Regions from separate parts of the Brachymonas sp. J145 genome, predicted to be linked through region 1. Evidence: riboswitches for the same ligand, from Rfam matches in the RefSeq annotation. Region 1 holds a riboswitch; the other holds the start of a gene.
The links. A riboswitch is a leader RNA that binds a small molecule or an ion and turns the genes downstream of it on or off. The one in region 1 is predicted to bind cobalamin.
Positions count from the first base shown of each region.

Region 1 (4,700 bases):
GCTGCTGTCCAGCTTTGCTTGTGCCGTGCCCGGCATCATGGCCACGCGCACCATCGGCAACTGGCGTGATCGCCTGGTCACCATCATGATTGCCCCGCTGATGACCTGCTCGGCACGGCTGCCGGTGTACACGCTGCTGATCGCCGCCTTCATCCCGACGCGCAAGGTGCTGGGCCTGTTCAACCTGCAGGGGCTGGTGCTGTTCGGGCTCTACCTGTTCGGCATTGTCTCGGCCATGCTGGTGGCCTGGATCGCCAAGCGCTGGCGCAGCCGGCAGGATTTTTCACCGCTGCTGATGGAATTGCCGGCCTACCGCTGGCCGAATCTGCGCAACCTGCTGCTGGGACTGCAGGAGCGCGCCTGGATTTTCCTGCGTCGAGTCGGCACCATCATCCTGGCGATGAGCATCGTGCTCTGGTTCCTGTCCAGCTACCCGGCACCGCCGCCCGGGGCCACGGCTCCGGCGATCGAATATAGCCTGGCCGGCATGCTCGGTCGCGGGCTGGAGCTGCTGTTTGCGCCCATCGGCTTCAACTGGCAGATCAGCATCGCCCTGGTGCCGGGCATGGCCGCGCGCGAGGTCGTGGTGGGGGCGCTGGGCACAGTCTATGCCCTGTCCGGCAGCGAGGAGGGCGTGAGCGCCCAGCTGCAGACGCTGCTGGCCGGCCAGTGGTCGCTGGCGACCGGCCTGTCGCTGCTGGTCTGGTTCGTGTTTGCGCCGCAGTGCCTGTCCACGCTGGCCATGGTGCGCCGCGAGACGCACGGCTGGAAGCATGTCTGGATCATGCTGGCCTACATGTTCGCGCTGGCCTATGCCGCCAGCTACATCACCTACCGTCTGGCCCTGGCGCTGGGCGGCTGACCGGAGGATTCGCCATGTGGCAAGACCTGATCGTGGGCGTGATTGTCGTGCTGGCGGCGCTCTACGCCGTCTGGCGACTGATGCCCGGGCGCTGGCGCGAGCGTCTGGGTGGCCAGGCTGGTGGCTGTGGCAGCAGTACCAGCAGCGCCTGCGGCCAATGCCCGCACAAGCGATCGGGTGGTGGCAGCTGCCACTGAGCCTGCTGTGCTAGACTGTCCTGATCGTCGGTTCCCGTTGCGTCGCAACGGGTGAAAATGGGAATACCGTGCCGGGTCTTGCACCCGAATTCGGTAACTGCCCCCGCAGCTGTAATCGGTTTGCGTTGTCCGCTCATGCCACTGGATGCGTCCGGGAAGGCAGGTCAACGCGTCAGGCCGTGAGTCAGAAGACCTGCCGCGATACCAAGCTTTTTTCCATTGGGGCGGGGTGTCCCTGACATGAGGCCGATCATGCATGTATTCCTTGCTGCCTTCTGTTGCCCGGCGTGCGCGCCGGAGATGCCTGTCTGCGCCTGCCGATGCGGAGACCGGGCATGCCAGCCAGCCTGACTTCCTGTTCCGCGTTCCCGGCAGCCGCTGACCTGCGTCGGATGCCCTGTCCTGCATTTCCAGCGGGAGCCCGAGCATGCTGAACGAACAACGTACCCTGTCCATAGCCGCGATGCAGGTGATCCGGCGCAACGGCGATGTGGTCGCCTTCCAGCCCGACAAGATCGCCGTGGCGCTGACCAAGGCCTTTCTGGCGGTGGAAGGCAGCCAGGGCAGCGCCTCCTCGCGCATCCGTGACCTGGTGGCGCAACTGACCGATACCGTGGTGCGCTCGCTCACGCGGCGCCTGCCCGATGGCGGCACGGTACACATCGAGAACATCCAGGACCAGGTCGAACTGGCGCTGATGCGTTCCGGCGAGCACGATGTGGCACGCGCCTATGTGCTCTACCGCGAACGCCGCGCTGCCGAACGTGCGGCGCAGGCTGGCAGCGAAGCCGTGCCGCTGCTGCATGTGCTGGTGCAGGGCGAGCGCCAGCCGCTTGATACCGCCGCGCTGCTGGCGCAGTGCGAAGCTGCCTGCCATGGCCTGGGCGAGGGCGTTTCGGCGCAGCGCATCCTGGAGCAGGCGCTGCAGAACCTGTACGACGGCATCCCGCAGGCTGATGTGCAGCAGGCGCTGATCCTGGCCGCACGTACCCTGATCGAGCAGGACCCGGATTACGACTTTGCCACGGCGCGCCTGCTGTTGGCGCAGCTGATTGCAGAGGTGATCGGCGAAGCGGTGCTGCCGCAGGATGCCGCAGCAAGCCAGGCAGGCTACTTTGCACAAGGCATTGCCCGCGGCATTGATGCGCAGCTGCTGGATCCGCGTCTGGCTGATTTCGACCTGGAGCGGCTGGCAGCAGCCTTGCGCTGCGAGCGCGATGGCCAGTTCCGCTACCTGGGCCTGCAAACCCTGTACGACCGCTATTTCCTCCACATCGAGGGTCGCCGCATCGAGACGCCGCAGCTGTTCTTCATGCGCGTGGCGATGGGTCTGGCGCTCAACGAGATCGACCGCGAAGTGCGTGCGCTCGAGTTCTATGAGCTGCTGTCCAGCTTCGACTTCATGTGCTCCACGCCGACGCTGTTCAACAGCGGCACGCGCCATCCGCAGCTGTCATCGTGCTACCTGACCACGGTGGAGGATGACCTCGGCAGCATTTTCGGCTCGATCAGGGACAACGCGCTGCTGCAGAAATTTGCCGGTGGCCTGGGCAATGACTGGACGCCGGTGCGTGCGCTCGGCAGCCGCATCCGCGGCACCAACGGAGAGAGCCAGGGCGTGATCCCTTTCCTCAAGGTGGTGAACGACACCGCCGTAGCGGTCAACCAGGGCGGCAAGCGCAAGGGCGCCGTCTGTGCCTATCTGGAAACCTGGCACCTGGACATCGAGGACTTCCTCGACCTGCGCAAGAACACCGGCGACGAGCGCCGCCGCACGCACGACATGAACACCGCCAACTGGATTCCCGACCTGTTCATGCAGCGCATGCAGGCCGGTGCCGACTGGACGCTGTTCTCGCCGGATGAGGTGCCCGATCTGCACGGGAAGACCGGCCAGGCCTTTGCCGAGGCCTACATCGCCTACGAGGCGCAGGCCGATGCCGGCCAGATCCGCCGGTTCAAGCGCCTGCCGGCACAGCAGCTGTGGCGCAAGATGCTGACCATGCTGTTCGAGACCGGCCATCCCTGGATCACCTTCAAGGATGCCTGCAACCTGCGCTCGCCGCAGCAGCATGCCGGCGTGGTGCACTCGTCCAACCTGTGCACCGAGATCACGCTCAACACCTCCGACAGCGAAACCGCGGTCTGCAACCTGGGCTCGGTCAACCTGCCGGCGCACCTGCGCGATGGCGCGCTGGACCAGGACAAGCTGGCGCGCACCATCCGCACGGCGATGCGCATGCTCGACAACGTGATCGATCTCAACTACTACGCCACGCCCAAGGCGCGCAATGCCAACCTGCGTCATCGCCCGGTCGGGCTGGGCATCATGGGCTTTGCCGATTGCCTGTACACGCTGGGCCTGCCCTATGCCTCGGACGAGGCCGTGGCCTTTGCCGATCGCAGCATGGAAATGGTCTGCTACCAGGCCTATCTGGCCTCGACCGAACTGGCGCGCGAGCGCGGCTGCTATTCCAGCTTCCAGGGTAGCCTGTGGCAGCAGGGCGTGCTGCCGCACGAGTCGATCGCGCTGCTGGAGGCCGGCCGCGGCGAAGCGGTGCTAGTGGACCGTAGCAGCACGCTGGACTGGGAGGCGCTGAAACAGCGCATCGCGCAACATGGCATGCGCAACTCCAATTGCGTGGCGATTGCGCCTACTGCCACCATTTCCAACATCGTCGGCGTCTCGGCCAGCATCGAGCCGGCCTACCAGAACCTGTACGTCAAATCCAATCTGTCGGGCGAGTTCACCGTGGTCAATGCGGCGCTGGTGCAGGACCTGAAGGCGCTCGGCCTGTGGGATGAGGTGATGGTGGATGACCTGAAGTATTTCGATGGTGCACTGGCGCGCATCGAGCGCGTGCCGCAGGATGTGCGCGAGCGTTACGCCACCGCCTTCGAGATTGATCCGGTCTGGCTGGTGGAAGCCGCTGCGCGCCGCCAGAAGTGGATCGACCAGGCGCAATCGCTCAACCTGTACCTGGCGCAGCCCTCTGGTCGCAAGCTGGACGAGCTGTACCGCCTGGCCTGGCAGCGCGGCCTGAAGACCACCTACTACCTGCGCACGCTGGGGGCCAGCCAGGCCGAAAAGACCAGCGTGCCTGATAACGCCAGCCGCAGTGCCAGCACCGGTGGTCCGGCCCTGTGCAGCCTGGACGATCCCGGCTGCGAAGCCTGCCAGTAAGCCTTGATGACATGAGCGAGACCAGCGAGATGACTGCCTTCCGATTCGATGACTGGGAACTGCCGACCCAGACCCCCCCTGCACGCCAGCCCATGCCGGCCACCGCGGCACCTGCACCCGCTACAAGCGCAGCAGCTGCGCCCGCTGCTGCCGTGACTGCCACCCGCGCCAGCGACAAGCGCATCGTCAACGGCCAGGGCGATATCAACCAGCTGGCACCGTTCAAGTACCCTTGGGCCTGGTCCTATTTCCTGATGGCCAACAACAACCACTGGACGCCGCTGGAAATCTCCATGGCGCAGGACGTGCATGACTACCACCACCGCCTGACGCCAGCCGAGCGCCACATCTTCGAGAATGTGCTGGCTTACCTGACCACCTCCGACATCCTCGCCATGCGCAACATCGGCCTGGCCGTGATGGAGAAGATGACTGCGCCCGAGCTGCAGATCTACCA
Region 1 is NZ_JAZDCI010000001.1:454,585-459,284, reverse strand. Features, by position in the region: gene feoB (ferrous iron transport protein B) at 1-862, shown strand, start outside; gene V1261_RS02180 (hypothetical protein) at 877-1,059, shown strand; cobalamin riboswitch at 1,070-1,274, shown strand; gene V1261_RS02175 (ribonucleoside-diphosphate reductase subunit alpha) at 1,487-4,243, shown strand; gene V1261_RS02170 (ribonucleotide-diphosphate reductase subunit beta) at 4,255-4,700, shown strand, end outside.

Region 2 (4,700 bases), on a different contig from region 1:
CGGTGTCTTCCTGGCCGATGCCGTGTGTCTTGCAGAAACGGCGCATCTCGATTTCGCCCAGCACCGAATGGTCGCCACCGCGACCCTTGGCCACATCGTGGAACAGCGCCGCGGTGGACAGGATCCAGGGCGCATCCCAGCCTGCGGCCAGCTGCGAACACAGTGGGTATTCGTGCGCGTGTTCGGCCTTGAAAAAGCGCCGCACGTTGCGCACCACCATCAGGATGTGCTGGTCCACCGTGTAGACATGGAACAGGTCGTGCTGCATCTGGCCAACGATCTTGCGGAACACCCACAGGTAGCGGCCCAGCACCGAGGTCTGGTTCATCTGGCGCAGCGCCTGCGTCACGCCGCTGGGGGCCTGCAGGATCTGCAGGAACTGCTGGCGGTTCACCGGATCGCGGCGGAAGGCGCTGTCCATCAGCACGCGCGCGTTGTACAGCGCACGCAGCGTACGTGCCGACAGGCCCTGGATGCCGACTTCGCGCTGCAGTACCAGAAAGGTCTCCAGGATCGCGTGCGGCTGGCGCTGGTAGATGTCATCGGTAGCAACATCGAGCAGGCCGTCGGTATCAAAAAAGCGCTCGTTGATCTTGCGGCGCGGACGATCGATCTGGCGCGGCAGGTAGTCCAGCCGCGTCAGTGCGGTGCTGGCGACCGGGTTGACCACGTCCTGCTGCTGCAGCGGCGAAGATTCTTCGGCAGCGGCTGCGGCCTTGTCCTGCTGGCGCTGCTGCAGCGCGCGCATGGCTTCGGTCACCGGTGCCGGGTCGTAATCGTAGGTGTGGCCGCTGTCGCGCAGGCGCTCGGCAATGTTCAGCAGCAGGATCTGGTTGAGCTGCACCACCGCCTTGGCGGTCCAGTAGTAGTGGCGCATCAGCGCTTCGCTCGGACGGATCGGGTTGCGCTGCGGACCGGTGCGCGTGGTGCGTGGCTGGCTGGTGTAGCCGAGTTGTTCGGCCACGCTGGTCTGCACGTCAAACAGCAGGCGATCCTCGTGGCGGCGCGCCACCAGGTGCAGCTGGCTGCGGATCATGCCGAGCATGGCATAGGTACGCTTGATCTGGCGTGCCTCGTAATCGGTCAGCAGCCCGCTTTGCGAGATGCTGTCCCAGCTGTTGCCATAGCCGGCCGCCTTGGCCACCCAGAGCAGGATGTGCAGATCGCGCAGGCCGCCGGGCGATTCCTTGCAGTTGGGTTCGAGCGAGTAGGGCGTGTTGTCATACTTGGCGTGGCGCTGGCGCATTTCCAGCGTCTTGGCCAGGTAGAAGGCGTAGGGCTGCATCACGCTGTCATAGGCGGCGCTGAGCTGCTGGAACAGCTTGCGCGAGCCGGTGATGTAGCGCCGCTCCAGCAGCGCGGTCTGGATCGTGATGTCGGCCTGCGATTCGCGGATGCATTCCTGCAGCGTGCGCACACTGGAGCCGATCTGCAGGCCCACGTCCCAGCAGCAGCTGACAAAGTGCTCCACGCGCTCCTTCAGGTCTGCATCCTGCTCCAGGTCCGCGCCGTCGGGCAGCAGGATCAGCACGTCGACATCGGAATGCGGCGAGAGTTCGGCGCGGCCATAGCCGCCCACCGCCGCCAGCAGCAGGCCGCCGCGCTGCAGCCCATGTGCGCGCCACAGCGTGGACAGCATGCGGTCGGTCAGGCGCGTGAGCTTGCGCCACAGCGTATGCACGCTGCGCAAGGCACGCAGCTTGCGTCCGGCGTTGGTCGAGAACGCCGCAAACAGCGCCTCCTTGTCCTGCTGGTAGCCGGTACGCAGACTGGCCAGGGTTTCCGGGGAGAGAGGGGCGAGGGTCTGCGGCATGCGGATCAGCGGGTGAACGTTACGGAATCAGGTCTTGGTCGAGCTGATGAAATCCGGCAGCGCCGGCATGCCGGGCGATACCGTCAGCACCTCGTAGCCGGTCTCGGTGACGACCAGGGTGTGTTCGTACTGCGCCGACAGGGATCGATCCTTGGTCACGATGGCCCAGCCGTCCGGACCCTGCTTGATCTCACGGCGGCCGGCGTTGACCATCGGCTCGATGGTGAAGATCATGCCGGGCTGCAGCTCTTCGAGCGTGCCGGGCTTGCCGTAGTGCAGCACTTGCGGCTCGGTGTGGAACTCCTGGCCGGTGCCGTGGCCGCAGAACTCGCGCACCACGCTGTAGCCATGGCCTTCCACGTGCTGCTGGATCGCATGACCGATATCGCCCAGGCGCGCGCCCGGCTTGACCTGCTGGATGCCGATCCACATCGATTCGTAGGTGACGCGCAACAGGCGAGTGACAAAGGGCTGTACCGCCGATTCACCACCGACGATGAACATGCGGCTGCTATCGCCGTGCCAGCCGTTGGTGGTCGGCGTGACGTCGATGTTGACGATATCGCCTTTCTTCAGCGGCTTTTCGTTCGGGATGCCGTGGCAGACCTGGTGGTTGACCGAGGTGCAGATCGACTTGGGGTAGGGCGTATGGCCGGGCGGGGCATAGTTCAGCGGTGCCGACACCGAACCGCGCGAGGTGGTGTATTCGGCGCACAGGCGATCCAGCTCGTTGGTGGTCACGCCGGGCACGACAAACGGCGCGATGTAGTCGAGCAGCTCGGCGGCAAAGCGGCCGGCAACGCGCATGTGTTCGATTTCTTCGGGGGTATGGATCTTGATGCTCATGGGCGCAATTATCCTAGGAATGCGAGCCTGTCGCAGGCAGCGGGGAATGTCGGGCTGGCGCAACAAGCGGACAAACCGGCACTTTGCATTTACAATCCGATACTTGCCGGCGCCATGCCGGCGCCAAGACCCAGGTGCCTGTGATGCCGGAAGCGATGAATCCGGCTGGCAGGTTAAACGGGAACCGGGTGCGTGCGCCAGCCGCACAATGCCCGGACTGCCCCCGCAACGGTAAGCGAGTGTGGGTGCATCAGGCCATGCAACAGGCATGGCAGCCACTGCCGGCTTGGGCAGCGTCGTGCAAGGCGGCGCCGGTTCAAGCAGTGGGAAGGCGATGCATCAAGACTTGCGAGTCCGGATACCGGCCTGTGTTTGACCAAGCTGCCATGACAGGGTGATGGCGGCGCAAACCTGGCCGTCTGCGGGGTAGCAGACATGGCGGTAGGGCGGTGTGCCGGCAATGCGGGCACCCGGCCACGACAACCGACGCGTCGCATGCAGCACGGCCAACTGATACGAGAACTGGCCTTGAAACTCCATCCCCATTCCATTCGCCTGGCAGGTCTGCTGATCTGCCTGACTCCGGTTGCCGCTGCCGTGGCAGAAACTGTCCAGCCCGATGCCGTCGAGCCGGCACTGCAAGTGGCTGCTGCCGGCCCCCAGGACGAACCCTATCGCGTGGTCGTCACCGGAGCACGTGCGCCCATGCCGCTCAAGGACACACCGCAGCGTATCGAGGTGGTGACGCGCCAGGAAATCGAGCGCGTGCCGCACCGTGAACTGGCCGACCTGCTGGGCAAGACGACCAATGTCGACATCAAGCGTTATCCCGGCATGAGCGGTTCGGTTGGCATGCGCGGCTTTACGCCGAGCTCGCCCATGACCGGCGAGAGCATGCAGACGCTGGTGCTGCAAAACGGCATTCCGGCTGTGCACAACAACATCAGCTTCATGCCGGTGAATGGCGTGTCGCGCGTCGAGGTCATGAAAGGCCCGGCATCTTCGCTCTATGGCTCGCAGGCCATGGCCGGCGTGATCAACGTGATTCCGGTCCGCCGTACCGACGAGATCCAGGGCGGTGTGGGCGTGTCTGCCGGCAACCATGACCTGCGCCAGGTCGATGCCAATATCGGCGGCGCCATCAGTGAGAATCTGAACTTTGACTATTTTGGCAACTGGGAAAAGCGCGGCAATTACCAGGACGGCAATGGCCAGACCATGGAGTTCAGCGGTTACAAGCAGCACAGCCACGGCCTGCGCCTGGGTGCCGAACTGGCACCGGGCTGGACACTGGATGCGCGTGCCGACCTGTTCCGTGCCGATGACGTGCAGAACCCCGGCCCCGATCCGGAGATCAAGCAGTTCGAGACCAGCAAGGATGCCAGCCGTGACCTCTACAGCCTGACGCTGCAGGGCGAAGCCGGCAACCATGCGTTGACCGCCGCGGCCTACACCGGCAAGGAAAACTACATCAACTACGACCTGCAAGCGGACCGCAGCCTGGCGCAATCCTATGATTCGCGCATCAAGTGGCACGGCCTGCAGCTGAAGGATGCCTGGGACTGGGCCGATGGCTACAAGCTGGTGTTTGGCTACGACTACAACCAGACCGAAGCCAGCGCGCGCAGCGGCACGCCGCCGTGGACCTTCTCGTATAACCCGGACAGTAAGCTGAAGACGCATGGCCTGTATGCGCAACAGAACATCAGTCTGAACGAAGGCCAGACCAATCTGTACGTGGGTGGCCGTTACGACCGCATCACCATGTCCACGCTGCCGACCGACGGTCTGGGCAACGTGACGCAAAGCCGTGATTTCAGCCAGTTCAGCCCGAGCGCCGGCATCAAGCACGAAGTGTCGCCGGGTATCTCCCTGCATGCCTCGGCGGGCAAGGGCTTCAGTGCGCCCAGCGCCTGGAAGCTGTCCGGCGAATACTCCGGCAGCGACTGGAAAGTTGACTCGGCCGGTAACTGGTACCCGGTGCCGATCACCTACGTCGGTAACGCCAATCTGGATCCGGAAAGCAGCACCAGCGTCGATG
Region 2 is NZ_JAZDCI010000012.1:4,111-8,810, forward strand. Features, by position in the region: gene glnD ([protein-PII] uridylyltransferase) at 1-1,813, opposite strand, end outside; gene map (type I methionyl aminopeptidase) at 1,841-2,659, opposite strand; cobalamin riboswitch at 2,775-3,043, shown strand; gene V1261_RS10130 (TonB-dependent receptor plug domain-containing protein) at 3,188-4,700, shown strand, end outside.
Region 2: another riboswitch for cobalamin. It lies ahead of V1261_RS10130 (TonB-dependent receptor plug domain-containing protein); the one in region 1 lies ahead of V1261_RS02175 (ribonucleoside-diphosphate reductase subunit alpha).